One region of the Colwellia sp. SU-HH00943 genome, then DNA from elsewhere that is predicted to be linked to it. Evidence: predicted binding sites of a transcription regulator. Region 1 holds the regulator's gene; each other region holds the start of a gene.
What was found. Region 1 encodes sigma-54, which starts transcription at its own class of promoters, with help from an activator protein. Its sites were predicted from a motif close to GTTGGCACGNNNNTNGNNT; they were not measured.
Positions count from the first base shown of each region.

Region 2: the regulator sigma-54 is predicted to act here: its motif matches at 7,168-7,186, upstream of AC27GZ_RS14420 (FlgO family outer membrane protein).
Region 3: the regulator sigma-54 is predicted to act here: its motif matches at 2,677-2,695, upstream of AC27GZ_RS03390 (PEP-CTERM sorting domain-containing protein).

Region 1 is NZ_BAAJLW010000001.1:388,843-398,937, forward strand. Features, by position in the region: gene mlaD (outer membrane lipid asymmetry maintenance protein MlaD) at 1-68, opposite strand, end outside; gene mlaE (lipid asymmetry maintenance ABC transporter permease subunit MlaE) at 164-940, opposite strand; gene mlaF (phospholipid ABC transporter ATP-binding protein MlaF) at 940-1,794, opposite strand; gene AC27GZ_RS01650 (calcium/sodium antiporter) at 2,126-3,112, shown strand; gene AC27GZ_RS01655 (KpsF/GutQ family sugar-phosphate isomerase) at 3,135-4,100, shown strand; gene kdsC (3-deoxy-manno-octulosonate-8-phosphatase KdsC) at 4,100-4,669, shown strand; gene lptC (LPS export ABC transporter periplasmic protein LptC) at 4,666-5,232, shown strand; gene lptA (lipopolysaccharide transport periplasmic protein LptA) at 5,287-5,898, shown strand; gene lptB (LPS export ABC transporter ATP-binding protein) at 5,918-6,643, shown strand; gene AC27GZ_RS01680 (RNA polymerase factor sigma-54) at 6,728-8,251, shown strand; gene hpf (ribosome hibernation promoting factor) at 8,276-8,563, shown strand; gene ptsN (PTS IIA-like nitrogen regulatory protein PtsN) at 8,580-9,032, shown strand; gene rapZ (RNase adapter RapZ) at 9,162-10,016, shown strand; gene AC27GZ_RS01700 (HPr family phosphocarrier protein) at 10,041-10,095, shown strand, end outside.
Region 2 is NZ_BAAJLW010000005.1:102,146-112,240, reverse strand. Features, by position in the region: gene flgE (flagellar hook protein FlgE) at 1-374, opposite strand, end outside; gene AC27GZ_RS14465 (flagellar hook assembly protein FlgD) at 401-1,090, opposite strand; gene flgC (flagellar basal body rod protein FlgC) at 1,115-1,534, opposite strand; gene flgB (flagellar basal body rod protein FlgB) at 1,537-1,935, opposite strand; gene AC27GZ_RS14450 (CheR family methyltransferase) at 2,133-2,963, opposite strand; gene AC27GZ_RS14445 (chemotaxis protein) at 3,003-3,932, opposite strand; gene flgA (flagellar basal body P-ring formation chaperone FlgA) at 4,257-4,907, shown strand; gene flgM (flagellar biosynthesis anti-sigma factor FlgM) at 5,003-5,311, shown strand; gene AC27GZ_RS14430 (flagella synthesis protein FlgN) at 5,421-5,852, shown strand; gene AC27GZ_RS14425 (LPP20 family lipoprotein) at 5,919-6,419, opposite strand; gene AC27GZ_RS14420 (FlgO family outer membrane protein) at 6,432-7,076, opposite strand; gene AC27GZ_RS14415 (flagella assembly protein FlgT) at 7,281-8,456, shown strand; tRNA gene AC27GZ_RS14410 (tRNA-Arg) at 8,567-8,643, shown strand; gene AC27GZ_RS14405 (hypothetical protein) at 8,787-8,924, opposite strand; gene AC27GZ_RS14400 (CHASE domain-containing sensor histidine kinase) at 9,092-10,095, opposite strand, start outside.
Region 3 is NZ_BAAJLW010000001.1:774,223-784,317, forward strand. Features, by position in the region: gene cysQ (3'(2'),5'-bisphosphate nucleotidase CysQ) at 1-602, opposite strand, end outside; gene nudE (ADP compounds hydrolase NudE) at 611-1,162, opposite strand; gene yrfG (GMP/IMP nucleotidase) at 1,230-1,904, shown strand; gene AC27GZ_RS03390 (PEP-CTERM sorting domain-containing protein) at 2,022-2,612, opposite strand; gene AC27GZ_RS03395 (type II secretion system protein N) at 2,819-3,568, opposite strand; gene gspM (type II secretion system protein GspM) at 3,706-4,191, opposite strand; gene gspL (type II secretion system protein GspL) at 4,191-5,471, opposite strand; gene gspK (type II secretion system minor pseudopilin GspK) at 5,471-6,568, opposite strand; gene gspJ (type II secretion system minor pseudopilin GspJ) at 6,565-7,227, opposite strand; gene gspI (type II secretion system minor pseudopilin GspI) at 7,227-7,607, opposite strand; gene gspH (type II secretion system minor pseudopilin GspH) at 7,600-8,235, opposite strand; gene gspG (type II secretion system major pseudopilin GspG) at 8,349-8,780, opposite strand; gene gspF (type II secretion system inner membrane protein GspF) at 8,853-10,091, opposite strand; gene gspE (type II secretion system ATPase GspE) at 10,091-10,095, opposite strand, start outside.

The sequences.
Region 1 (10,095 bases):
ATTAGCAAAGCGGCAATACCTAAAGCAACAAAAAAACCTACCATTAATTCTATTTTTTTTGACATCATGTCTTTCACCAAACGCCTTTTATTTAATACTATTATGAGTTCATTCGCGACAGAATGAAAATTCCCACTAACGATTACTTATTTCATTTTTGCGCTTACTTCGCAAACATAAGCGCCGTTAAAATAAAGTCTAACCCTAAAACTAATAATGAGGATTGAACTACAGTTTCTGTTGTTGCACGTGAAATACCTTCCGAAGTAGGCTCACAATCATAGCCTTTATAAATCGCAATCCAAGTCACAACAAAAGCAAAGACAACACTTTTAATTACACCATTTAAAATATCTTTATTAAAATCAACTTGCCCTTGCATTACAGACCAAAAAGTCCCTGAATCAACACCGAGCCAATCAACGCCAACGAGATGAGCACCTAAAATCCCCACCATTGAAAAGATAGCAGCCAGTAAAGGTAAACTGATTAAGCCTGCCCAAAACCGTGGTGCAATAACACGACGTAAAGGATCAACAGCCATCATTTCTAAACTTGATAATTGCTCTGTTGCTTTCATCAAGCCTATTTCTGCGGTTAAAGCAGAGCCTGCTCGACCAGCAAATAATAATGCGGCAACCACAGGCCCTAATTCTCGCAACAATGACAATGCAACCATAGGCCCTAAACTAGACTCAGCACCAAAATCGACTAAGATAGTGTAGCCTTGCAGCGCTAGTACCATGCCGATAAAAGCACCTGAGACTATAATAATAATCAATGACATTACACCGACACTGTATAATTGTGTCAGTAATAATGGCAGACCTTTTTTAGGGTTTGGCATATGCAATAAAGCTGATACCAGTACAATAACAGCGCGTCCTAAACCACTAATAAGGTTTATGGTTTTTCTACCCAATAATTGTAACTGCTGCATTATATAGTGCCCTGCGCTACATTGGCTGAATCAGTTGGGTTTACCCCTTGAATTAGCTCTTGCTGATAATTAGTAGCAGGAAAGTGAAATGGTACAGGACCATCGGCATAGCCTTGTACAAATTGTTGAACTAAAGGCGAGCTATCTTGCTTGATTTGCTCTGCTGTTCCTTGACCGATAATTTTTTGCTCAGCAACAATATAAATATAATCAGCAATGCTCATGACTTCTGGTACATCATGCGAAACCACCACAGAGGTTAATCCTAACGCATCACTTAATGAGCGAATCAAACGCACAATGACTCCCATAGAAATAGGATCTTGGCCTGCAAATGGCTCATCATATAAAATAAGTTCAGGATCAAGTGCAATAGCACGAGCAAGTGCAACTCGTCTAGCCATTCCCCCCGATAACTCACTGGGTTGTAGATCCTTCGCACCGCGAAGCCCTACCGCTTCGAGTTTCATTAACACTATTTTTTCAATAATAACTTCAGGTAAGTTACTGTGCTCACGAATGGGAAAGGCAATATTTTCGTAAACACTCATGTCGGTAAATAAAGCACCACTTTGAAACAGCATACTCATACGCTTTCGTGCTTCATATAATGCTTTTCGTGACAAGGTTGGAATATCTTGGCCTGAGAATAATATTTGTCCACTTTCAGGTTTTATTTGACCACCAATTAATCGCAACAAGGTAGTTTTACCAATACCGCTAGGCCCCATAATCGCAGTCACTTTTCCTTTAGGGATCGACAAACTTATATCATCATAAATAACACGCTCCCCTCGTTTAAAAGTTAGGTTATTTATCTCAATTATATTGTCAGAGGTTGCTGTTATTGCCATAGATTAACGTCAATGTTACTTCATTACTTTGTTTTAATAACTTTGTTTTGAAGAAAGTCACTTTCTTGAATGAAGGCAATTTTACCTGAGGCAACATTATTGTTCACTAAAAATTAACAAATTGCCTCATAAAAAAATGTCAGAAAATGTAAAATAAAATATAACAGCCCTTCATAGCTGCGGATAAAGCGCGAAAATAATACAAACCCTAACTATTTTGCCTCTAATTGAATTAATTACTTTTTTTTTAATCCACAACGGGCGACAATTTAACATCTTATACTTATTGATCAACGTTGTGCTCAAGTAAGTATTATTTTTGGAGTGTTGAATGTTAGAAAATGTAGTTATTTTATTAATCGCCTTTGGGACACTTGTATGGAGTGCAGACAAGTTTGTTTTTGGCGCATCCTCTCTAGCGAGAAACTTAGGCGTTTCTCCAATGATAATAGGCTTAACTATTGTTGCTATGGGCTCTTCCGCCCCTGAAATGATGGTTGCCGCAGCAGCGTCATTTCAAGGCAGTCCAGACACAGCTATAGGTAATGCTATTGGTTCAAACATAACCAATATTGCCCTTGTGTTAGGTGTGACAGTATTAATTAAACCGTTGGTCGTTTCCTCGACAACCATTAAACAAGAACTTCCTCTACTGTTAATATTGACCATATTAGCTTATTGGATGCTATCAGATGACTTTTTTAGTTTTCCTGAAGGTGTCGCCTTGATGATAAGTTTTTTTGGCTTCATTACCATTTTACTAATCAAAGCCTTAAAACAAAGAAAAAACAATACGCTAGACGATCCCATGATTATGGAAGCAGAGCAGGAACTCCCTGAAGCTACCAGCACAGTAAAGTCCATTTTTTGGCTTGTTGTAGGTATTACTATCTTAATATTCAGTGCTCATTTTCTTGTTGATTCAGCAATTTTTATTGCTAAAGCCTTTGGTATTAGTGACTTAGTTATTGGACTAACTATTATCGCTATAGGAACAAGTTTACCTGAGCTAGCAGCAAGTATAGCGAGTATACTAAAGAAAGAAGACGATCTGGCGATGGGTAATATTGTCGGCTCAAATATCTTTAATATTTTAGCAGTACTCCCTTTTGCTGGCATCATAGCGCCAGGGGCGATAAATCCTGATGCCTCTCTGCGCGATGCTCCCGTTATGATGGCTATAACAGCGCTACTATTTATTTTATGTTTTAGCCGTAAATCAGGCTACTTTAGACTTACTCGTGCAAAAGGTGCATTATTATTATTAAGCTTTATCGCTTATCAAATATTGCTTTTTTCTCAAACAACCATTAACTAACAAATACAGCCTTAAGTAGACTATGACGAATTTTAAACAACTGGCTAAGAACGTGATTAACATAGAGCAGCAAGCTATTGTTGAGCTGCTAGAGTATATTGATGACAGTTTTGAGTATGCCTGCCAATTGATGTTTTCATGCCAAGGTAGAGTCATTGTTATAGGTATGGGGAAATCAGGTCATGTTGGCGGTAAAATTGCGGCAACACTGGCCAGTACTGGTACACCAGCATTTTTTGTTCATCCCGGTGAAGCAAGTCATGGTGATTTAGGCATGATCACCAAAGATGACGTGGTACTTTCCATTTCTAATTCCGGTGAAACAACTGAAGTTCTTGCGATCATTCCTGTTATAAAACGTATCGGCGCTAAACTTATCACCATGACAGGCAATAAAGAGTCTACTCTAGCAAAACTTGCTGATACACACATCTGCATCAAGGTATCTACCGAAGCCTGCCCGCTTGGTTTAGCCCCAACTTCAAGTACAACAGCTACTTTAGTCATGGGAGATGCTATTGCTGTAGCACTACTCAATGCTCGTGGTTTTACTGCTGATGATTTTGCGCTATCACACCCAGGGGGAAGTCTAGGCAAACGTTTACTGCTTCGTTTAAGTGACATTATGCACCAAGGAGATCGCCTCCCTGTTGTGAGTGAAACAGCGCTCATCAAAGACGCCTTAGTAGAAATGTCACTTAAAGGGTTGGGAATGACTGCAGTAGTGAATGCAGACAACACCTTAATAGGCTTGTTTACCGACGGTGATTTACGCCGTATTCTTGATTTAAAAATCGATATACATCGCGATAATATCGCCACAGTAATGACAACATCTCCCACGGTTGCACAAGCAGATATGCTAGCAGCACAAGCACTAAATATTATGGAAGATAAGAAAATTAATGGCTTAATCATCATTGATGAACATCAGCAACCAATAGGTGCCATGAACATGCATGACTTACTCAGCTCAGGAGTACTTTAATGAATCAATTATCAAATTCACCTAATAACACGCTGTATGGGCAAGTGAGTGAGCAAATTCTAAAACGTGCAGAAAAAATAAAACTGTTAGTTTGTGATGTTGATGGTGTTTTTTCAGATGGCCGTATTTATTTAGGTAATGATGGCGAAGAATTAAAAGCATTTCACACTAAAGATGGTTTTGGTATTAAAGCACTCGGCAGCAGTGGTGTTGACGTTGCCATTATTACTGGAAGACGCTCAGCTATCGTTGCTAATCGCATGGCGGCATTAAATGTTAAGCACATAGTACAAGGGCAAGAAGATAAGTTACCTGCGCTGATTGAGCTTGCAAAACAACTCAATTTATCAGCAGATGAAATAGCTTATATAGGTGATGACATGCCTGATTTACCTTGCATCTTACACGTTGGTTTAGGTGTCGCTGTTCAAGATGCGCATCCCAACGTATTGACGCAAGCTGATTACCAAACGTTCACAACAGGAGGATTTGGCGCAGTCAGAGAAGTGTGTGATCTAATAATGCAATGTCAAGGTACACTTGATCAAGCAACAGGCGCCAGTATATGACACGTCTGCATACATTAGCTCTTTTGGTATTATTGCTAGGCGCTATGGCCTACGGTATTATTGAATGGCGTGGTTCACAAGTACTGCCAGGGGCAGATGTTGAACATGATTTAACACCTGACTTTATTGCCGAAGCACTGAAAAGTGATATTTATACTGATTCAGGGCAATTATCTCATGCCATTATTGCCGACAGAATGGAGCATTATGCCAAACTTGAAGTAACCCACTTTGAGTTACCTAGTTATACGTTATATCCAAAAAATAATGAAGCACCATGGCAACTTAGTGCAAAAGAAGCGACACTATACAAAAATAACAGAGTTATTTTAAATCACCGTGTTCATTTAAAAGCCACGGATGAAGAAAGTTTAATAGAAGAAATTCACTGTAAGTATCTAGAATTAGATTTAAAGACCAATATAATTAGTTCAGAGCAAACAGTTATGGTGCAAGGGAAAGACTTTACTATGTATGGTTCAGGCTTGATCATTGACCTTAACACTAAACAAATGACCTTAACTGAACATGTACGTACCATTTATAAGAAAACTGACAGCTAAAAAACAAAGAGCTAATTGCAATTAGCCCCATATAAATAACCTTGTGATAACTTTATGATAAAAAAGAATTTTGTAAAACCTTCAGTAACGAAAATTAAATCTATTGGTTTAGGTGTTTTACTCGCGACTAGCGTATTAACATTTACTAACGCTAGTTATGCGGCTAAAAAAGATCTCACACAAGAAATTACCATAAAATCAAAACGTCAAAGTGCAGACTTAAAAAACAAAATTGCCAGTTATTTGGAAGACGTAAGTATTCGCCAAGGCTCTATCGCAATAACAGCCGATATAGTGCAGGTTTTTAGCAAAACGAATGAAAAGACCAATGAAAAGCACGACACCTACCTAGCCAAAGGCAAACCAGCTCTTTTTCAACAACAATTAGAAGACGGCAGTTTAATTAGCTTACAGGCTGATGAAATAAAATATCAACCGGACATTTATCTGATAACCGTATCAGGCAATGCCAAAGTGAAACAGGCTGGTAGTATGGTTACTGGTGAAACAATCACCTATAACACCTTAAATGAAAAGCTTGAAGCTGAAAGTAGTCGTGATGAATCCGTCACCACTATTTTACAACCTGCACAAATTAAAGCTCAACAAGAAAAAAATAACGCCGCCAATAATGACAGTAAAAAAGACAGTGACAACAATGATTAATGCAACTGACAACACTGATATAGCTACCCTTAGCGCTCACGGTTTATCTAAGTCATATAAAGGTCGGCAAGTAGTAAAAAGTGTAAGCCTCAATGTGAATACCGGGCAAATTGTTGGTTTATTAGGCCCCAATGGCGCCGGCAAAACCACCTCGTTTTACATGATTGTTGGCTTAGTTCCTAATGATGACGGTAAAATTATTTTAAGTGATGAAGATGTCACACTTGCTCCTATGCATGAAAGAGCACGACGTGGTATAGGTTATTTACCTCAAGAAGCCTCAATTTTTAGAAAACTCACCGTCACTGAAAATATTATGGCTATTTTGCAAACTCGCAAAAACCTTGATGAAGGGAAAAAGCAAGAAAAGCTGGAACATTTACTCGAAGAATTTAATATATGTCATATCAAAGATAACCTTGGTATGAGCTTATCTGGTGGCGAAAGAAGACGTGTAGAAATAGCAAGAGCACTGGCTGCTGATCCTCAATTTATTTTACTGGATGAACCTTTTGCCGGTGTTGATCCTATATCGGTAGGTGACATTAAAAAGATTATCATTCATCTTAAAGAGCGAGGAATTGGTATCTTAATCACAGATCATAATGTCAGAGAAACCTTGGATGTTTGTGAGCATGCTTATATAGTAAGTCACGGTGAAATTATCGCTCAAGGTGATGCAAACCAAATACTTGCAAATCAAAAGGTCAGAGATGTATACCTCGGCGAACAATTCACGCTATAGTTACTAATATACAAAAAAAATTAAGCTATAATTTATAGTGAATGTATTACTAAAATAACAACAACAGGATAAGAACAGAACTAAATGCGTCCATCACTGCAGCTCCGAATAGGACAACAACTCACCATGACGCCGCAACTGCAACAAGCGATAAAGCTTCTGCAGTTATCGACGTTGGAACTTCAACAAGAAATTCAAGAAGTGCTTGAGAGTAATCCTTTGCTTGAAGTGAATGAAAATTCACCGAGTAATAGCAATGAAGAAAACGACAACAGTAATGAACAGTTAGAAGAAGCTTTTTCTGCTAGCACAAATAGCACAGAACAAACCAGCCCTGAAGGTAGTGAAGACACCAGTGCCACTATTGATGAAATAAGTACTACCGAAGCAATGGCTCAAAATGATATTCCTGAAGAGTTAAATATAGATACCACCTGGGAAGAGAGTTACAGTGCTGGAACCTCTAATACAGGTGCAATCTCAAGCCCTTCTGAAGATTACACCTATCAAGGTGAAACCACAGACTCTATTCAAGATCATTTACTCTGGCAAATGGAATTAACACCCTTTACGGATACTGACCGCGCAGTTGCTATTGCCATTATTGAAGCGGTAGATGATGCTGGCTATTTAACCGTTTCTTGCGAAGATATTTTAGAAAGTGTCGGTATTGAAGATTTAGAGCTTGACGAAGTGGAAGCGGTATTAAAGCGCATTAACGTCTTTGATCCAATCGGTGTTGCCGCTCGCTCCATTGCTGACTGCTTAATCATCCAGTTAAATCAATTTGATGAAGACACTCCTTATTTGAAAGAAAGTAAACACATCATTGAAGAGCATATAGACCTACTGGGTAACCGAGATTACCGTCAGCTTATGCGTAAAACTAAGCTTAAAGAAAATCAACTTCGCGAAGTAATGCGCTTAATTCAAACACTGAATCCACGCCCAGGTGATGCGGTAATAAAAGGGGATGAGCAGTACGTTATTCCTGATGTTTCCGTAGAAAAGAAAAATGGACGCTGGATTGTAGAATTAAACCCAGATACAGCGCCTAAATTATCTATTAACCAACAATATGCAGCCATGACTAAAACCACCAAGTCTTCTAGTGATGATGGTCAGTTCATTCGCTCAAACCTTCAAGAAGCAAAATGGTTTATAAAAAGTTTAGAATCGCGAAATGATACACTACTAAAAGTGTCAAATTGTATTGTTCAGCGCCAACAAGGCTTTCTTGAACATGGCGCCGAAGCCATGCGCCCAATGGTATTAAATGATATAGCTGAAGCAGTAGACATGCATGAATCAACCATTTCACGTGTAACAACACAAAAGTACATGCACACACCAAGAGGTATTTTTGAGCTAAAATATTTCTTTTCTAGTCATGTAAGTACTGAAAATGGTGGTGAATGCTCTTCAACAGCAATTCGTTCCTTGATTAAGAAGCTCATTTTAGCGGAAACACCTGCTAAACCGCTAAGTGATAGTAAAATGGCCGATTTATTGGCTGAGCAGGGCATTAATGTTGCAAGACGAACCATAGCTAAATACCGTGAATCATTAGCTATTCCGCCGTCAAATCAACGTAAGAGTTTATTGTAAATCTCATTTAAAAGGATCACGCATATGCAAATTAATCTTACTGGTCACCATGTAGAAATTACCACGTCTTTACGCGATTATGTCGACACAAAATTTGCCAAATTAGAGCGACATTTTGATCATATTAACAATGTTTACGTTGTACTAACGGTAGAAAAATTAGACCAAAAAGCTGAAGCAACGGTTCACCTAAATGGTAGCGAAGTGCATGCTTCAGCGGTGAATGAAGTGATGTATGCCTCTATTGATACCTTAGTAGATAAATTAGACCGCCAAATTCTTAAATACAAAGGCAAAATTGCCAGCCATTAACCCCATTCAAAGTACTATGACCCTACAAGACATTTTAACGCTGGACTGCACTGCCTGTGCAGTTCCAGCAAGTAGCAAAAAACGCATACTCGAAACTCTCTGCCAACTTGCCAGTAGTAAATTAGGTGAATCCGATACAGGTACGCTATTAGATAGCTTACTAAACCGAGAAAAAATGGGCAGTACAGGTATTGGTAATGGTATTGCGATACCTCATGGAAAATTGCAAAACTCAAATAAAGCAGTTGCTGTCATGCTAACCACTGAAAAAGCGATTGAGTTTGACGCAATAGATAATAAACCTGTCGATATTTTTATTTGTTTATTTGTACCTCAAGATTGCACTCAAGCACATTTAGAAACTTTACAAAGCATAGCTAAACTGTTTAGTGATCGAAAAGTAGCGAAACAAGCGCGTAAGTGTACTTCTAAACAAGCTTTATTTAATCTAGTTCAACAAGCACATTAAAAAGCAACGTATTTTACAACCGCATAATAATGTAAAGTACCTAAATAACAACTTATTTAACAAAGCATGCAAGCCATCATAACAGCTGTCAATGACACTGCTTTAGCCTTGTAGCGCGAGATATCAAGTATGAAACTTATTATTGTCAGTGGCCGTTCAGGATCAGGGAAATCTGTTGCTTTAAGAGTATTAGAAGATTTAGGCTACTATTGCGTAGATAATATTCCTATTAACTTATTACCTGCCTTAACTCATACTGTTATCAATGATTACGAGAATGTTGCCGTCAGCTTAGATGTCCGTAACTTACCCAATGATCCTAAAGATATACCGGAAATAATCGAGTACTTACCGAATGCTGTTGATGTAACTACCCTTTTCTTAGATGCTGACGATATAGACCTTACCCGTCGATTTAGCGAAACACGTCGTTTACATCCATTAATCAAAGAAAATATCCCCTTAGATCAAGCAATAGCGTTAGAAAAAAAGCTCCTTACGCCTATTTCTACCCGAGCAGATTTATACATTAATACTAGCCAATTAAGCCCGCATCAATTAGCTGACTTAGTCAGAGAACGTATTTTAGGTAAAAAAACAGGGGCTATGGTATTAGTATTTGAATCATTCGGTTTTAAACATGGCATCCCTGCCGATGCCGACTATGTATTTGATGCGCGATTTTTACCAAACCCTTTTTGGGAAAAAGATCTGAAAGCCTACACAGGGTTAGAGCAACCCGTACAAGATTTCCTTGCCAGTCAACCGATAGTAACAAAGTTTATCTGGCAAATTAATAGTTTTATGATGACATGGCTACCACATCTAGAACGTAATAACCGTAGTTATGTCACTATCGCCATAGGTTGTACAGGCGGTAAGCATAGATCCGTTTATATCGCTGAACTATTAGCCAGTAACTTTAGAAAAGAAAAGAAAGATGTACAAACACATCACCGTGATATTGAGAAAGTAAAAAAATAATAATGAATCATTATGAGTAGCCTTATGACCACAACTATTTCTAAAGACTTAACTATCATCAACAAGCTCGGTTTACATG
Region 2 (10,095 bases), on a different contig from region 1:
AAATGACCGCCCGCAGAGTTAACGACGAAATTTTCAGCATTTAATTTAAACTGCCCTGCTCGTGTGTAAGAGCGCTCAAGCGAGTCAATTTCAGGCACTGTAGCAAAAAAACCATTACCTGTAATAGCTAAATCAAGCGCATTATTAGTAAATTGAATACTACCTTGAGAAAATTGCTGAGCAACATCTGCTGTTAGTACACCATCACCTACTTTGGTTTTACCTGAGGCAAGTAAAGATGCCGCGTAAACATCAACAAATTCGGCACGAGATTCTTTAAAACCCGTAGTATTTACGTTTGCGATGTTATTTGACGACACATCGAGGTCTTTTTGCGCTGCGTTTAATCCGCTTAATGCTATATTAAATGACATAATTTAACCCTCTTAAAAAATCTGAACTAACCTTCTGATACTTCAACTACATCGGCTAATGCCATTGAGCTGCCACCATTAAGGTTTAATAAGATACTACCGTTAGCACCCGCTAAAGTGACGCTATCTACCTTTCGATACGTCATGGCTTGTAATTCTGACGCTTGTCCGTCAACTAAACCGGCAACTCTAAATCGATAGGCTCCTGCAGGTGCGGCTTCGCCATTCGATGCTTGTCCGTCCCAAACAAAGTTACCGCCGCCTGCACCAACATTACCAACAGGTACAGTTTGTATAATTTCACCGGCAATATTTTCTACATAAATATTAACGTTACTGGCATCAACATCAGTGACAATTTTACCTTTAACGTCTTCGCCTTCATTCATACCAAAAACGTTATCTTCCACTAACACACTACGACCAACGAGTGATGATGCTTGTAATGCTTGGCTAGACGTCATAGACGTTGCAAAGTCGGTAAATGATTCGTTCAATTGTTGCACACCATCGGTGGTAGAAAATGCCGTCATTTGCGATATCATTTCGTTATTGTCTACAGGCTTAGTTGGATCTTGGTTTGCTAATTCTTTGGTTAATAACGCAAAGAAATCCTCTTGAGTAAGCATGCCATTATCATTTTCTTCAGCAACTTTATACTCTTCTTTCTGCCAACGTATACCATCTAATAGGTTGCCACCTGAAATTGTTTCCATTTTTTACTCCTAACTTCTGCTAGCCTAACGTTGACCCAATACTAACGTTTTGTTCAGCATGTTTTTTGCTGACTCAGCCAGCTGAACATTAGTTTGGTATGAACGAGACGCTGAAATCATGTTGGTCATTTCTTCAATAACATTCACATTAGGTTTATAAATAAAACCTTCGGCATCGGCCATTGGGTGATCTGGCGCATGCTCTATATTTAACGGCTTATTGCTTTCTACAATACCAAGTACTTGTACTCCTATGTTACCTTCTTGACCTGCGGCAGCTTTTTGCATAGCAGCGGCAAATACAGGATGGCGAGCACGGTAAGTTTGATCTATGCTTGAGCTAACACTGTCTGCGTTAGCAATATTACTTGCTGTTGTGTTCAAGCGAGTAGATTGTGCGCTCATACCTGTACCAGTAATATTAAATACGTTAAATAAGCTCATAATTATCTACCTCCGCTAATTACTTTTTGCAGCGCTTTTATTTTTCCGTTAAGAAATTGCACGCCTGCTTGATACTCTAATGAGTTTTCTAAATACAAGTTTCGTTCCATTTGTACATCAACAGTATTCCCATCACCAGTATCTGGTTGATTTGGTACACGAAAATCGACTTTATTATTCAATTCAGTACGAAGATCAAAATGTTTTGAATGGGTTTGACTCATTCCCATTTGCTGTTGTGAAGTGGCTAGTTGCATTGCTTTTTGAAAGTCCATGCCTTTAGCTTTGTAACCCGGAGTGTCTGCATTAGCTATATTACTCGCGATCACTTCTGCTCGCTCAGCGCGAATTTGCATACCTTGAGCGTGTAGTTGAAAACCTTTGTCAAAACCTATAGCCATAAGTAACCACCATTAATAAAACTTTACTAATGATATTCAAAAATTATGCCAAAGGATTGAAAGAAGAAACTCAACACAAGGGTTTCGGTTGATGAGCCTGAATGAATAAGTTAAAAAAATACTGGGGTGAGAGAAAAAATAAATCTCTTGATAAACTCAGTTATCAAGAGATTCTTTATTGATATTTAATCAAAAAATTATCTTTTTTGATAGACAATTCCAGGATTACATCTGAGCATATTAAAATCATCACTCAGTCCAGACAATGACTCTGAAGCTCCTAAAAATAAATAACCAGCATTATTTAAAGTGCCATGAATTTGACCAATAATTTGTGCTTTGATTTCAGGAGAAAAATAAATAAGTACATTACGACAAAAAACAATATCGAAACGCCCCATTAAACTATAACTGTTTAATAAGTTGAGCGGCCTGAAGTTAACCATACTCTTAACTTCATCTTTCACCTTTAACATGCCATTATCACCCGCTTCAAAAAACCTATTTTTACGCTCAATAGATAGACCTCTTGCTAAGGCTAATGAGTCATAGTGACCATATTTACAATGTTCTAACATGGTAGTTGAGATATCGGTGCCAATGACTTGAACACCACGAGGGAAAGCACCTGGGTTTTCTTGCTGATACTCAAGCACTGACATAGCAATAGAATAAGGCTCTTGTCCTGAGGAGCTTGCCGCTGACCAAATTTTTACTGGTGTTCTTTGATCAGCGAAATCTGGCAGTAATTGCCTTTTCAGCAATTTGAACGGGTAGTCATCACGAAACCATAAAGTTTCGTTAGTCGTCATGGCATCGATAACTGCTGCCCGTAACTGGCGTTCAACAGGAGATAAGGTTTTACTCACTAGTTCACCCAATGAGCTAATATCAAATTTGCTCATTAAAGGCGCTAAACGACTTTTGACTAGGTATTGTTTATTTTCACCTAAAACGATGCCGCACTGCTGCTCTAAAAAAGTTCTAAATTGATCATAACTTTTATCGTCAAGTTGTCTTGCTGACACTATAACTACTTCCTAAATACTGTGTTGCGAACAATTAACTTAACCTTCATAGTTAAGCCATTTTTTTACCGCAGTTGCTAATTCATCAGGATGAAATTTAGGGATAAAATCTTCAGCTCCCACTTTTGCAACCATTGCATTATTAAATACACCACTAAGTGAAGTATGAAGTATCACCGGCATTTTTGCCATTCGTTCATTACCTTTAACTTCAGCGGTTAGCGTATAACCGTCCATTTCTGGCATTTCAATATCTGATACCATTAGGGCAACTTTCTCAGTAATACTATTTTCACAAGTAGCTTCTATCGCCGTAAGTTGATCAAGTGCATCTTGACCATTTTTAGCTAAGGCCATTTTAATCCCTAATGGTTCTAGTGCGCGCTTAACTTGGTTTCGGGCAACTGTTGAGTCATCCGCAATCATCACAATACGCTCACCTAATTCTTCCCCGACAGCTTCATCAGCGACATCTTCACTTAAATCAGTAGAAACTGGGTTAATTTCATTTAGGATTTTCTCAACATCTAAAATAGAAATCATTTCTTGATCAATTTCTGTAACAGCGGTTAGATAACTTGACTTACCAGCGCCTTCAGGTGGCGGCATCATATCTTTCCAGCTTAGCGTAACAATACGCTCTACCCCAGCAACAAGGAAACCCTGAACGCTACGGTTGTACTCTGCAATAATAATAAAGGCATCTTTTGTATCCTTTATTGCTGGTGCTCCGATTGCTTTACTCAAGTCAATCACTGAAATAGTTTGACCACGAATATGTGCAACACCTTTAATAAAGGAATCTTGTTTAGGTAACGAAGTTAAATGAGGACATTGTAAAACCTCTCTAACTTTAAAGACATTAATACCAAATCGTTGCCTGCCCACTAATTTAAAAAGTAATAATTCCAGTCTGTTTTGACCAACAAGTTGTGTTCGTTGGTTAACTGAATCTAATATACCTGCCATAAAAAACCTCGTTCAAAACCAGTCATGTTTCTTAGTTACTCTTAGACTAAAAGCAAAAAGGCACAATTCTTGATTACTCTATTAATGAGTCAATTATAAGTCGAAAAACTTGTCAGTAGTAACTAATAGCTTAACAAAAAGTCAAATTATTACTAGCTAAGTATTTAACAATATTAGAATAAATAACTTATTGTCACAAAATTGACAGACTAACTACTATGCTGACTTAATCTAAGCATAGACGAGTATTTGAATTAACCTAAAAAATAAACGCCAAAAACTATGCTTAAACTAAAATTTTTTTTATTTATTATGTACTTTATAGTGTCAAACAGCACTTTAAGCCTTGCTGACACACTAGACAGTGCCTATATTGAAAATTTTGCAAAAAGCTACCTTGAAAATAAAATAACATCACCTGAAAATGGGAAAATAGTTATAAGTGTCGCTCAAGTAGATCCAAGAATAACCATCAAGCCTTGCCAACAAGCAATCACCGCAGATATCCCTGAAAATCATAATGGTAGAAATGTAAATGTAAAAATCAGTTGTGATGGTTCAATGCCATGGAAGATGTATTTGCCTGCAAAAATAGAAAAAACCTTTGCAGTATTAGTCGCAACTACTGTGATAGAAAAAGGCATGATTCTCACTGAAAATAATATTGATATTCAGTATTTAGCTACTAATAAAATACGCGGAAAGAAACTGTCTGACAAAAATGCCGTTTTAGGCAGTAAAGCAACCAAAAGAATAGGTAAAGGACGAGCAATTAGTCGGAAGTATGTATGTTTGGTATGTAAAGGCGATACGGTTACTATTATTGCTAAGTCTGATAATTTCATGATAAAAACAACTGGCGTGGCCTTAAGCGATGGTAATATTAATCAACAGATTAATGTAAAAAACTCTCGTTCAGGCAAAGTGATCACGCCAAAAGTTAGTGCTATTAATCAGGTCACTATTCACCTATAATTTTATTAATATTTTAATTTAAGTTTTAAGCTTATTTGCCGATATAAAGTTAGCGAATTAATTTTAAATGAAAACTTTTGCCGCAGGTTAATATTATGGCTATAAATATCAATAACTTGAACAATCAAGCTCAAGTTCACCAAAATAAACAAACACAGGTTAAGCAACAAGCTGAGCAAGCAGCTAATGCTAACGCACCTGTAAAACAACCTCGTGCTGACTCTGTTTCGATTACACCTCAAGCAAAACAATTAAGTGATTTACAGAAAAAAGCCAATGAAGCACCAGTGGTTGATCAGAAAAAGGTCGATGAACTAAAAAAAGCTATCGCTTCAGGTGACTACAAAGTAGACCCGCAAAAGCTTGCTGCAAGTATTGCTAACTTTGAGTTTGATCTTATCTAATTCAAAGTTAGTGCTAAAAATTTGAATTGCTTGTACTGCTTTCGTTTGATATCAATGAGACACTGAGTAATAATCACCTTTAATACGATAACCTTTACGGGTGCTATACATGCCAGCTTCACCACAATCACTTGCATTACTTGCTAAACAGTTCACTCAGCTTCAAGCACTTGAAAAGATAATTGCTGAAGAAAAAAATATTTTACAGCAACACCAACCTGAGCAATTAATTCAAATCAGTGAGCAAAAAAACCAATTATTGATGAGTATTCAAAGCTTAGATCAAGAAATTTCTGTTAATCAACAATTTGCTCAAGATAAAGCTGCCAAGTTCTTAGAAAAAGAGCTTGCTGATATTGAAACATTATTACTGGAATGCCAACGTAAAAATCAAATAAACGGGCAGATAATTAACCAGTCGCAACTTTCTGTTGAGCGCATGAAAACGTCATTATTAGAAAGTCATAATAAAACCGCCATCACTTACGACAATAAAGGTAAGAAAAGTGGCGGCTTATCAAGTATTGGAATAAAAGCGTAAGAATAAAGTACTAATACCAATTATATTAGTACCAAATGAATTAAATATTTAACCGTTCAGCGATAATTAAAAGTATTGCACCTCTTTTATCTCTTTACGGTTTATACTGGCCTGATAAATTTCATAAACATCTTTAAAGTCTAACAACAACTCTGTGGTGTATGTGTCGCCAACAGGGTAACTCTTTACCACTTTCGCCCCGCGAATTAAACCTTGAACTGAAGCGGCTAATTCTTGATTTTTAATCAGCATATCTGCCATGGTTGTTTTACTATTCACTTGCTGACCATAGACTTGTTCGGCTAATTCAGCATAAGCGGCAATTTTTGACGCTTTAATGGCCATTAGCATCCGCTGAGTTTCATGATCAGATTTTTGCAAACTAATAGGTGCATAGCCAATACCACGAATAATAGGAAAGGTTTCTGGCTTAACTTGTTGCCACTGCACATGTTTATCATACATATTCGAACAAGCAGATAATGTAACGACACTAATAATTACAAACAGTATTTTAGTGAATTGCTTTTTTAGCTGACTTGCAAAGCCCATTTGAGTATCTAACATAATGGCCACCTATTAATTTTGTATTTCCACAGCTCTTTCATTTTCTAATAGCATGGCATTACTACGAATAATCATACCGTCTTTTATTTTAACATTTTCACTATGGCTTTTTTCTTCGCCTAATACCCAAGATGGAATAAATGACTGCGCAGTTGCGACAACAACACGTGATTGAATACCTATCATGCGCGCATTAATCATAATACCATTTTCTTGCTCAATCATGGTACCAGCCACTATGTAGTCAATAATCTGACGTTCAGGTAGCTCTTTCCAATCTCGGCTAAAAACGTAATCACCTTCTTTTGTCACACGAATATGGCCGGTTGTTTTAAAATCAATGACCACTAAACCATGGCGTTGTAATTCATGGACAAAGCTTTCAGCTAACTGATTACCTAACCAGTTTGTTGACTCTAAGTCTTTTAAATTAACAAAAGAAGCTACCGCTACAGGCGTTTTAGCATTAACAAAAGCACTACTTTCTAACATTTGATAAGCTAACCCTTTAACAACATCATTAATGGCGTGCTTTGGCAGGTTATAACTATCAATTTCACCTTTATCTACTTGAGTAGACTTATAAAAGTCATCTTCTTGTGTGATACTACACGAGAACAATGTTGGTAAAAGTAATGGTATAAGCCACTTTTTCATGGTGATCCCCTTAAAAAATCAGCGCTACAAAATACTTTAGGCTTGCGCGCGTTAACTGGCAACTCTATTTTCTGCCACTATGCTAAACTTCATGCACATTTCAAGCCAAATAAATAGTAACAAAGCATCTTACAATAATAAGATTATATATCAGGCATAAATCATGCATATTAGCTTGTAGATATACTGCTAATGGAAAACTTTATGCGTACCTTTTTATTATCACTTACCTTATTTACCAGCTTTACTTTCATGAGTTTTTATAGCCAAGCTCAGTGGTATGAGGCACAAGGTCATGCAAGCTTAGAAAAAAACTCTTTAGATATTGCTAGAGCTAAAGCCACTGAGAATGCCTTAAAAAAAGCACTACTTGTTGCAGGAGCAAGTGTCTCAAGTGTTCAACAAGTGGTGAATGGTCTTCTCACCCAAGATCAAATCAGTATTCGTGCCAGTGGAAGTGTTAACTCTATCGAACTTGTTGATGAATTACATAGCGGCGATACCATTAGTGTAACCATTCGCGCTGATATTTTCCCTCAAGAAAAGAAGTGTTTTGCAATAGATTTCAAAAAAACAATACTACTGACTCAAAGTCATCTACTTCATAGAGAGCAGGCTAACATTGGTGAGATATATGCGATTGACGTAGCGCTAATCAAACAACTAAATCAGCGTATTCTTTCACAAAGCAGTTATGCAAGTACCAAGTTATTATTAAAAAGTAGTACGGTTTTTTCTCGCTATAACCAAAGTATGCAAGAAGACAAAATAAAACAGTTAGCTCTATCATTAGCAGATAGTACTGACAGCCAATATATTCTCTTTAGTGAAATCAATGATGCTTCATTAACGCAACAAAGAGCTAATAGCTGGAAGATATGGCAACAAGGAACTTACCCTAGAAATTTTAACTTTACTTTATATTTATATAATGGCGTAAGCGGTGAGCTTATTTGGCATAAAGACTATAAAAACTCGGCAGTTTGGGATTTTAACAAGCGTAATGCCATAGATGTTAATAGCAGTATTTTTTGGGAAAGTGACTACGGCAATATGATCAACTCACTGCTTGATAAAACTGTCGCTGATATTGATGAGACGATTATGTGTGAGCCGAGTGAAGGACAAATATTACAAGTTAACGGTAACGAAGTGGTCATTAATTTAGGACGTAACCATGGTGTAAAACTGGGTGATGAATTCTCGCTTTTACACTTAGATAACTTTACTAACGACACAGGTAAGCACTATGCCAGCTACAATATCAGCCCATATAAAGTGAAAGTTACCAAACTAACAAGGCAAAGTGCGACTGCTATTACTATTGATAATAGTATGCTGGGAAATATTCAACGGAACGATTTAGCTATCAGATTTTAAACCTACCCCACCATTATTTTACCAAGTACTTAATAGCTCGCATTAATGTACTTGGTGGTGTATTAACTTTACTGAAATTTTTTTATATGATGCACATATAAATAAATTAAGTCCTCGTAACTCAGCTGGATAGAGTGCGCCCCTCCTAAGGGCGATGTCGTGGGTTCGACTCCCTCCGAGGACGCCATTATTGTTCACTAAACAGAAAAAAGCCTCAACAACTCGTAAGAGTTATTGAGGCTTGAATTTCCGTTATCGGATAAATTTACACTAGGCTTTGTTATACATTTTCAATGTATTTGTGTGTCTAAACCTACTAAAAATTTATCGTTATTTTTCTGATTGCGCTGTTTTTACTTCCATGTCATCAGCAACTGAGGTGTTACTTAACACTGCTGAAACGGCCATAACTAGTACTGCTAGAATGACTGTTGTCAGTTTTAATCCTCGAGAGGATGACTTATTCATTATTTACCTTACATATTATGATTATTTGCTCGAACATGAGGCCTTTCACATGCAAATTTTACTCCACATGTAAGCATTTAACTTGGTCAAATGTACAAACTGTTTAAAAAGTAAACCATTTCAAACACTAATACAAGTAAAAGTTTAGCTTGAATCTAGCCAGCCGATTAATTATCAGATTTACTATCAAAAATTAAGGCTTGGTAGTTTTGTTGTTGCTCAATAGTGGTTTGAGTAATTTTAACGGTAGCCGTAAGGAGCTGTTCGCCTGAGTTAGTGATAGCGAGGCTTATATCACCTTTCATTAATTGGCAAATCTCTTTAGCCATCCCCATTTTGGTACTATACAAAGAGATATCTTTCGAAATATATTCAGCAAAAGGGGCTTTAGCATCAACCTGTTCATCGTTATGTGCAGTAAAAACAAATAACAATGTAGCACTACTGAGTTGATGTGTATGTATCTTAACGCTCAGGCGTAAATTTTTCATAGCATAAAGTTCATGAACACTTTCACATAATGCCATTAAAAATTGCTGAATACGTAATTCATCGCTAGTAATAAAGTGAGGCACAGAAGGATCAATCAGTAAGGTAATACTTGTCTGCTTAGCGATATTTTGCGTTTTTAATACTTCATCTATACGAGATAAGAAACCATAAAAATCAAATGGCTCTGACTTTAAAGCTAATTCACCTGATTCAATTTTTGATAAATCTACTGCCATTTCAAGCAGCTTCCCCATATTTTTCTGCGCTAAATTAATATTATTAATCACGTTTTTCTGTTGCGCATCAGATGTACTTTTTAATTGCTCAGTAAACAAACTCAGCGCTTGTAATGGAGTTTGCAACTCTTTATTTAAAGTATTTAAAAAGTTAGTTTTCGCAACACTTTCTTGCTCTGACTGATTTTTAGCAAGAATCAATTCTTGTGTTTTTCGCATTACTTGTGCGCTTAATTCGCTAGAATAAGCAGCCATCATCAAAATAAGTAGTTGAAACAACACGCCACCAACAGTCACACCAAACAGCATGCCCCATGTCTGCCAACTTTTAGCTTGCATTTGCCATGGTAATTGTTCTACAAAGCTAATTTGCCAATGACGAGAGTATATTTCCATATCTATTTGCTCTACATGACGATTAATATTGTTGAATTGCTCACCAA
Region 3 (10,095 bases), 390 kb from region 1:
ATTAAACAATTTTTTAAAGAACAACTTCCTAAGGCAACATGGTCAAAATCAAAATTGTTATTTAGATACTGACCCATTAATTCTATACGCTGACGTTTACTGATCGCGACTTTAATGGGGCGCTGTTGATCATAGTCAGCAACGTAAATTTGATGACTGGAATTATTATGACTGAGTGAGCACTCCTTAAAAGCACCCAGCTGATTTTGCGCATAGTAAGTTAAATGATGGTCGGGAGCATGAATAACGCCAATACTTGGCCAGCCATTTTCCACTAAAGCAATATTTACCGCAAAATCACCACTACCAATGATAAACTCTCCTGTACCATCAATTGGATCAAGCAACCAATATTTTGACCAGCCTTGGCGTTTAGCAAGCGGTAAAGCCCCTACCTCCTCAGAAATAATAGGGATATCGGGGGTCAGTGTTTGCAAGCAATCCATTAACACATCATTAGCAGCAATGTCGGCACTCGTTACAGGACTTTCATCTTCTTTCAGTTCAGCAGTAAAACTTTTGTCTCGATAATATTTCATTACCTCAACACCCGCTTTTTTGGCACTTTCTAAAGCTATAGTTAATAACTTTTCGTCATTCATAATATTCCTTACGATCTAAAGTAATCTACAACTAACATTAAAGCAGCAATACTGCGCGCTTCTTTAAAATCACTTTTGTTCAATAACTGCTGATAATCTGCAAGTGGCCAAGCAACAACTTCTAAGGGCTCTGGCTCATCACCGACCAATGATGCTGAATATAAATTACTTGCAATAAAAATATCCATCTTAGCGTTAAAAAAGGCCGGCGCCATCATCACTTGTGAAAGGTGTTGTAATTGCTCACTCCCGTAAGATATTTCTTCCTTTAGCTCTCTGTTAGCCGCTTGTTCTGGCGTTTCACCTGGGTCAATTAATCCTTTAGGAAAACCAAGTTCATAACTATGCGTGCCTGCACAATACTCTCGAACCAATAAGAGTGTTTTTTCATCAAGCATAGGTACTATCATGACCGCGCCACGACTCGTGCCAAGCATACGCTCATATTGACGCTGCTCACCATTGCTAAAGGTTAAATCAAGTTGTTCAATGGTGAATAAGCGACTATTGGCAACTTGTTTTTGTGCATTAATTTGAGGTAATTGGTTTTTCCCTGACATAAGCTTGAGTAATTCATTCTACATAGCGTTATAATGACACGATAAATAGCTACGATGGAACCTCTAAATGCTCAATTGGTCAGAAATTTCTACTGTTTTGCTCGACATGGACGGTACAATTTTAGATTTACACTATGACAGTCATTTTTGGCTGGAGCATTTTCCTGTTCGATACGCACAGCAGCACAAAATAAGCGTAGAAGAAGCTAAAAATAAGCTTATTGGACACTACCATGAACTCAGCGGCACCATAGAATGGTATTGTTTAGATTACTGGTCTGAGTTTACCCAAATGCCCATCCCGCAAATCAAACGAGAAGTACAGCATTTGATCCAGTTGCGTGAAGATGCTGATGAATTTTTAACAACGCTAAAACAAAGTGGTCGCGAAGTGATTTTAGTGACGAATGCCCACCCTGATGCGCTGTCATTGAAAATTGAACGAACTCAACTTGATAAATACTTTGATGTACTTTATTCCACACACGAATTTGGTGCTGTAAAAGAGTCACAATTACTTTGGCAAAAGCTACAAGCCAAACAAGGATTTAAATTAAATAGCACCTTATTTGTTGATGATAGCCTGCCTGTTTTAACATCCGCTAAAAAGTACGGTATAAAACATATATTGGCCGTGGAAAATCCAGATAGTCAAAAACCTGCTAACATCATCAATGACTTCACTTCTATTTCCGATTATCGATATTTAACTAAAGATATTTTAGCTAACCCTATCGGCTAAGCCATCATCTTTTTTAAGTCATAAAAAACAAAAAAGCATCAAACGTTACGAATGATGCTTTTAGGTTCGTGCGGTTATCAGTAAATAAAACTGACACCTTACTATTATTTTATAACTTTACTTACTAGCTTTGCTTTTAACTTGGCGAGAAACTAATCCCATCATAGCTAATGCAAACATAGCCAAAGTTGATGGCTCTGGTACTTCAATAGATTCGCCAATTAGCACAACATTAAAGGTTAATTGGTAATCTTGGCTGTCTTGAAACTCTCTTAGCTCAACTCTAAACTGCTGAGTGTCCTCAGTAGCTGCAATAGGCGTAATAATATTATTACCAATATCAGCAATGCCAAAACTAATTGAATCCACTGTATCACCCGATGGTAATTCAAATAAGTTAAACCCTGTAGTATTACCTGCTGGACCATATGAATTAACAATAACAGAGGCTAAGCTTTGGTTATTGCCAAGCTCAAAAGAAAAAACATCCCAACCTAAACCACCTTGCCCAGCACCATCACCACCAATAGTACCAGTGATAGTATTGGCACCCAGTGTAAAGCTTAATGCTGTTGGCGCCTCTGCATAAGCAGATAATTCACCATCAATTGATTCATCATAAATTAATCCCGCATGAGCAAAATTAGTTAAACAACTAACAGTTAATAGTAAACATGCTACAGCAGTGCTTAAAAATTTAGTTTTCATTTCTATTCCTCTACCTGTCAAGACCAGTCAATGACAGTAAAACAGTTTTATATTGCATTATATAATACAAGAATCGAGCCACATAAATAAAACCCAATAAATTCAACAAACTAAAAGCGAACGGATGAGTTGAACTTTATGCTTTGTAAAATAAATAGACACTGATATTGGCTCTATTATTTACTCTATAATTCGCTCACACTTAATCAAAATGATAAACGATAACGACCTTGATTATCTTTCTTTCCTAAAAAGGGCAATGTGGCGTTCAATGTACTCGGAAATTTAGCCCCAGGTGTTAAGTATCCAGTCCCAGATATTGCCCCACCTTGGCGAACATAAGCACTAAAAGTTAAACCAAGATCATTTTCTGGAGAAAGTAATAGCGCTAGGGTACCATTTTCACACTGAATATCAGCATTAAACTCACCCAATTTTATATTTTGCTCAAGCGCAATAACGCCTGCCTTTAACCAGTTCACTTTACCTTGCGCGACTAGACATTTATTATTTTCCAGGCTAATACTCGCCTCTGCCACTTTAATATCAATATTTCCTTGAGCAGATAACGGTAAAGGTAAGGTAAGTTGCTGAGCAACTTCATTGGCTTTAACAAGTATAGACGCCTCGCTAATCACAAGCTTATCAGTAGCAGCAACGAGTGACAATTTACCTTCTGCGCCTGCTAATAATGGGTCGCCAAAGTTAATAGTTAATTTAGGTGTTAAGCTAAATAACGACCAAAAGCTTAAATTAGCCTCTACTTTTGATAAAGCCATTTTACCCACAATAAGCTGATCAATACGTGTTTGCCACACTGTCCCTGTAACGCCAGATAAAGCGACATATTTAGGTAATGTAATTTGTTTTAATACAACTGTACTCGGTAGCGTTGCGATTAAAAAAGCTACGTAAGTTAATAAAAAAATTGCCGCTGTAGCAAACTTCTTCTTCATTGATTTCTCTGCTTTAGTTTGTTTCGTTTAGAGTTATTTTCACTCGTCGATTGCGATCGCGCTTAGCGTTAACCAACAAATTAAATTAACCACTGCCACAATAGTGATAGACATTTACTGTTATCTACTCGATAGTATTATTGCTTGGTTAATTGTAATCTGCGTACACGCACCTCGCCCAATTTATCACCTTTAGCTAAATCTATCGCTTGTACTTGTAAGCCTTCTTTATTAGCTAAATGCTCTAACCAAAATAACAATTCAGTAAAAGGTGCAGTATCAAGCCAAACCTGTAAGTGGCCTCCTTGAGGCTGCATGCGAGTAATCGTTAACTGATATTGGTTTGCAGTGCGATTAATAATACTGGATAAACTGCCTGATGATCTTTTAGTAGCGGTATTAGGTTTTATGCTTTGATAGCGCGCAGTATTTTCATCTACCCACAATAATAGCTCTTGTCTACTTGCTAGCTTCTTTTCAGTATTTACTAGGTTTTGGTTAAGTGGTTGCCAAAGAAACGTATAAACTAGCAACACTATTACTGCTGAAGCCATGGCTAACACTAAACGCTGCTCACGTAAGTTAAGTTGCTGCCACCATTGCTTAATTGATGCTGCATTCATTATGAGCGCTCCTTACTACTTTGCGCATAACTAATACTATATGAGCCAGTTATTTTCTCACCTTGATTATTTTGCGCACCTTGTTTTACTTGAAACTTAGCAGCATTGAGAGCATTTTTAAACTGCTCAAAATGCTGATAATCATCGGCAACTGCTTGTAAACGTAATTCTTGACGTTTACCGTCAAACTTTAAAGATTCTGGTTTTAATGCCGGTACTTTAGCAAAGGCCGGTTGCACTTTAGAGAGCATTGCCAAAAAACCTTCGCTATCGCCTGTACCCCCCAATTGAATTATCTTTCTATTTAATTGAGACTTTATTGTACCAATACGTACCCTTTTAGACGCAGGAAAAGCTTCTTTATATCGAGCAATAATTTGTTCTTCAACACGCTCTTGTTGCGCTGTTAATTGCCATAATTGCGCGCTTTTATAACCAAAATTTAATAATATTGCACAGGCTGCGATACCCGCCGCCCACAGCCAATTAGTCAATTCTTTTGAATGTTGTTCTTTAACCTTGTATTGATCTTGTAATAGGTTGAATTTACTTTCATGAGCATGTTGAGCCAACAAAGCCAACGGCAATTCATCATCAATGCGTTCTACTGAAAGATTTTCGCTGTAAGGTAATTCGGAGAAACTAGCAAATGTAGGCTGCTCTACCAATTGTCCATCATCGGAATCCTGCTCACCCTCTTGCAAAGCATAAATATTCTCTGCAGCAAACTGCCAAGCATCTGCATCAACCACAAAGCCTTGCCATTGCCCTTGCCTGACGATAACTTGCGTATGGCCAGTTCTTGGATTAGCAATTGCACTCCACTTATTAGCCATTAATGGCATCGCTAAAACATCAACTTGCAAGGTTTTAGCTTTGATATCGACATCACTTAGCCAAGTTAACCACTGCTGCATTTGTGTATGGGCAACAAGAGCAACAAAACAGTTATTTCCTTCTTTATTTTCAGCAAGATCCGCATACGCAAAAAACAGCTCTTCAACATCTTGTGCTAACTCATCTTCTAGCATAAATGGTACGGCTGACCGCATCGCTCGCTGTGATTTTGTTGGCACGGTTAATTGCTTTAAAATAACATCACAGCCAGGTACAAAAACCTTTACCAAACGTTGAGCAGCTTTTTCAGTCAGCGCTGTTAATTGTTGAGCACTAGTGAGAACGCCGCTGGCAATGATTTCTTGCTCAGCAGTACTAAAGATTAGCCAAGTTATCTCATCATCTTCTTTACTACCTAGGCGTATATATAAAGTTTCGGCCATTAATTGCGTCCTATGGTGCGACTGATCACATCAATATATTTATTATTTGTTATTTTCATTACCGAGTTAAAAGCAAAATAGCTGTTATTAAAATTTGCGCTAGCTTTTAGTTTAAAGTATTCGCTATCAACTACAAACTGATCTTTTTTATCGTTACTATTTTGTAACTTTGTCACTTCAGGAAGGTTATAAAACTCTTGAATTGATTCAAAACCTTTTTCACCCCGAGCATCTAAAATATCTTGAGCTTCTTCGAGGGTTGAATCCAAAAGTGCCTTTAACAATTCCGGCTGCTCAGCACTAATAGTATTAATATTTATTCTATGCATATCCGTATCAGGAAGTACACAAACATACGGAGCTAAAGCATTAATAATTGCTGGTGTAAAGTGCTCAACGATACGCAGTTCATTAACGCTGACAAGGTAATTATTGGCAGCTAAATAAGGAAACTCACGCGAAGCATAATCACTATCTTCAGCGCCACCTGCGCTGCTAATACTATCATCTTTATCAAGCCAATCCGTTAAAGCATCAGCCATATACTCCGCTTCAAATTGTGAAATCCCTTCAATATTTAAGTTCATAATCAAAAGCTCTAACGCTTCTCTTGCTGGAACCTTTTTATTAGTGGTATTGATATTACTCGTGCCACTAGCGTTATTATCTTCATTGTTATCCGCTTCGTTTTCATCATCATCTGAATTAGTTGCTGATGAAGTATCATCTGAATTTCTCCTACCTAACGGTGCACGTAACGCATTAAGATTTAAACAGCTTTGTAAATCAGTAATTTCACCGGTAATTGAACCCAAATCTACAGGGTAGGTTGTTTCACCCTGCGCCCAAATTTGTCCTAAATGGGTGACGTTTTCATCGGTTTTAAACGCCGTAATTAATACTCTTTTTGTGAAAGCTTCTGCACCCATCGCATACCAAAATGCTTGTTGGTTAAAGTTGATATTGGCACTTCGCTGCATTTGCATTTGTAATCTACTGGTCATTTGACTTGCAATAATTACACACAAAGCAACAATGAGCATCACGGTAATCAAGGCGACACCTTGCTGTTTTTTATAGCCGAGAGTCTTCGTCATCCACTTATTCCTGAATCATTTTCATTAGTGGAGCTATCAACACCCGGCACTAAAAACTGACGACGAATAAGTCCATAATCGCTGGTTTCAATTTCAATAGCGATGGCAAGTGGTAAGTCTTTTTTAACCCATTTATCCTGCCATTTTTTGCCATCAAAATACTCAAAAGTAAGAGCTGTTACATCAGAAATAAGTGGCCTCACTTTTGGCTCTTCACCACCTACAGCATCAACAAAATTAAAATGTAATCGTTGTAATGTTTCTTCACTGACTTGATAGGCTACTGCTTGAACGTCACTTCTTGGGATCAACAAACCTGGGTTTGTCCACCCCAACTTAACAAAGCCTAATGCTTGTTCACCGTCGGCAACATTACTATCAGCTCTAATAAAGTACTCATACGGTTCCTCACCATTTAATCGTGCACTACGGCGTGCAATTTGAATAAAGTCACGCTCAATAATTAAAAAGGCGCGTTGTAATTCATTTTGGCGATGACTGCGGGTTTTTGAGGTTTCATCACCTCTAATTACCGAATCAAAGATAGAAAAGCTTGTTAAACTAATAATAGAAAAAATAGCGATAGCTATCAGTAACTCTAATAAAGTAAACCCTCTATTCGTTAGGTTACAATGGACACGTTTACAATAACAGTTCATTATTGCTCAACCTTAGAAACATAGGTGGTTAAGCTAGTTAGTGGCAGTTTTTCATCTTCATTTAACCGTACTTCTATAACGATAGCTCGCATATCTTTGTCGGTGGTTTCAATCACTTTCTGATGCCAAAACCACTGACGTCCCGCCAGTTCAACATCACCTTTATCATTATTTTTTGGTGGCCATTTTTTTGTTAAATTTGCCTCCACCAATTGATTTGAAGCAACCCAGTCAGCAAACATTTTATCTTCTAAGTAGCCCATGTTTTGCGCGTTATTACTCGCTGCAGTGAGCAAAGCTAATCCAGCGATAGCAAATACTGCCATAGCTAGCATAACCTCAATCAATGTAAAACCGCGTAAAACACTTAGCCTAATCATCCGTTAACACCGGCCCTTCAATACTGAGTGGAATAGTGTATAAACCTGTAACACGATAAGCTAAGTCGTATAAATCTTCATAAAGAGAGGCTTCATCAGAGAAATGAAAGGTTAAACTAAAGGGAGTTATATCCCCGCTAGATAAAATATAAACCTGTGGAATCAGTTGCTTTTCTTTTTCAGCTTCAATGTCATCAAAAGACAAATATTCATTAGATTGCTCTGTAAAGGCGGAGGAGTCAAAAAGCATAGGCTCTTCAATAGGAAGATCATCCAATGCTAAGGTAAGCTCAATGCCTTCTGGCATATTTTGTATAACTAGCCATTCATGCTCTGAGATCTCAACCCATTTTTCACCATCAAAACCAAGAAATTGATAGCTGTTATCTTTTACGTATAGACCTAGTTCAACATTGTTGAGTAAGCCATAATCAACAGCGCTTTCAAAAATACCTGTAAAGCGAAAACTAACTTCTTTTAGGGCATCTTCTGGTCGTTTACCACTTAAATTGAATTGAACCATGGTGGCTATAATGCCAATTAATGCAATAACCACCATCACTTCAATTAAAGTGAAACCTTTAGTTTTTGTGATGGCTTGAGAGGGTAATATATCGATATCTGGCATGGCGAATTTACGCTTACTATCAACCTAAAGTGAGCTGGAAGAAGGCATTTAATATAACGTTTAGACTATAAAACGAAAAATTCACAACACCACATTAGAGTTTTTGTAAAAGACTATTGGAAGTCACCTAAATTCCAATTGCCAATATCATCATCAGTACCTACTTCACCATCTGGCCCTGCAGAGAATACATCCATTTTGCCGTGCTCACCGGGATTCAATATGAGGTAATCACCACCCCAAGGATCTTTAGGTAAACGGTTAACATAGCCACCTTCTTGAAAACGACGCGGTAAAGGCTCTACATCAGTTTCTTCCACTAACGCTTCTAAACCTTGTTCAGTGGTTGGGTAGTCGTAATTATCTAGCTTATACATATTTAACGAGTTTTCTAACGCAGTTATATCTGACACCGCTTTTTGCATATTAGCTCGTTCTTGGCTTCCCATTAAGTTAGGGACAACCATGCTGGCTAAAATACCTAAGATAACTATAACAACCATAACTTCTAATAAGGTAAAGCCTTGAGCTTTTTTTGTATTCATTTCTTTATTCCTAATTCTCTATTTACTTAATTGCTTGTGCCAAAATTAACTAGCTATTGTGATTTAAATTGTTTAACCACTCACTAAGGTATTTAATTGTAAAATAGGCTCTAAAATTGCTACTACTATAAAGAGTACAATACAGGCCATAACAACCATTAAAGTCGGTTCAAAGGCTTTTAATGAAACATTAACAAGTGCTTCAAACTCGCGATCTTGGTTATCTGCTGAGCGGCCAAGCATATGCTCAAGTTGACCACTTTTTTCACCGCTAGCTATCATATGTATCATCATCGGAGGAAACAGTTTTGTTTGCTCAAGTGACATACGTAGGCTAGCGCCTTCCCTTACTTTATCAGCTGCAGCTTTAATTTGCTGTTTAATATAAAGGTTATCTAAAACTTCACCTGAGATTTTCATACTTTCAAGCAAAGGTACGGCGCTGGCCGTTAAAATACTTAATGTACGGGCAAAGCGTGCTGTGCTTATGCCTTTAGCTACTTTTCCTATACCCGGTAATGCAATCACCCGCTGATGGTATGCTAACTGAAATTTTGGTTTTTTCATTAACTGTGAAAAAGCCAATATAATGCCTGCTAAAACAAGCACCAACACTAAGCCATAAGCTTGTAAAAATTCACTACTCGCAATTAAAAACTGCGTGGTATTCGGTAAATTTTCGCCCATATGTTCAAACTGACCGACTATCTGCGGAACAACTTTCGTCAGCAATATTGCAATAACGCCAACCGCGACTATGGTCATAATAATCGGGTATACCATAGCCTGAATAATTTGAGAGCGCATTTGTTCACGTTGCTCAGTATAATCAGCCAAGCGGTTTAACACTTTATCTAAATGGCCAGATTTCTCACCTGCCGCAACCATAGCACGATATAAACGATTAAAAACTTTCGGGTATTCCGCCATACTTTCAGCGAGACCATAACCTTCCGTTACTTTCGTTCGAACCCCCATGATCATGCTTTTAATACGGTCTTTTTCACCTTGTTCTGCGACCGCCATTAAAGATTCTTCAAGCGGTAAACCTGATTCTACTAACGTCGCTAACTGGCGAGTAAGTAAGGCGAGTTCGCTGGCAGAAACTTTTCCTTTACTCCCTTGAGAACCCCCTTTGGCTTTTGACTTACCTGATAAAGTCTTATTATTTGACAGTGTTGCCACCACTTCAATAGGCATTAGACCTTGATCGCGTAATAAGCCACGCACTTGTCTGGGCGTATCACCTTCAATAACGCCTTTTTTGGTTTTGCCTTTACTGTCAACGGCTTGATAATCAAATGCTGCCATTAGT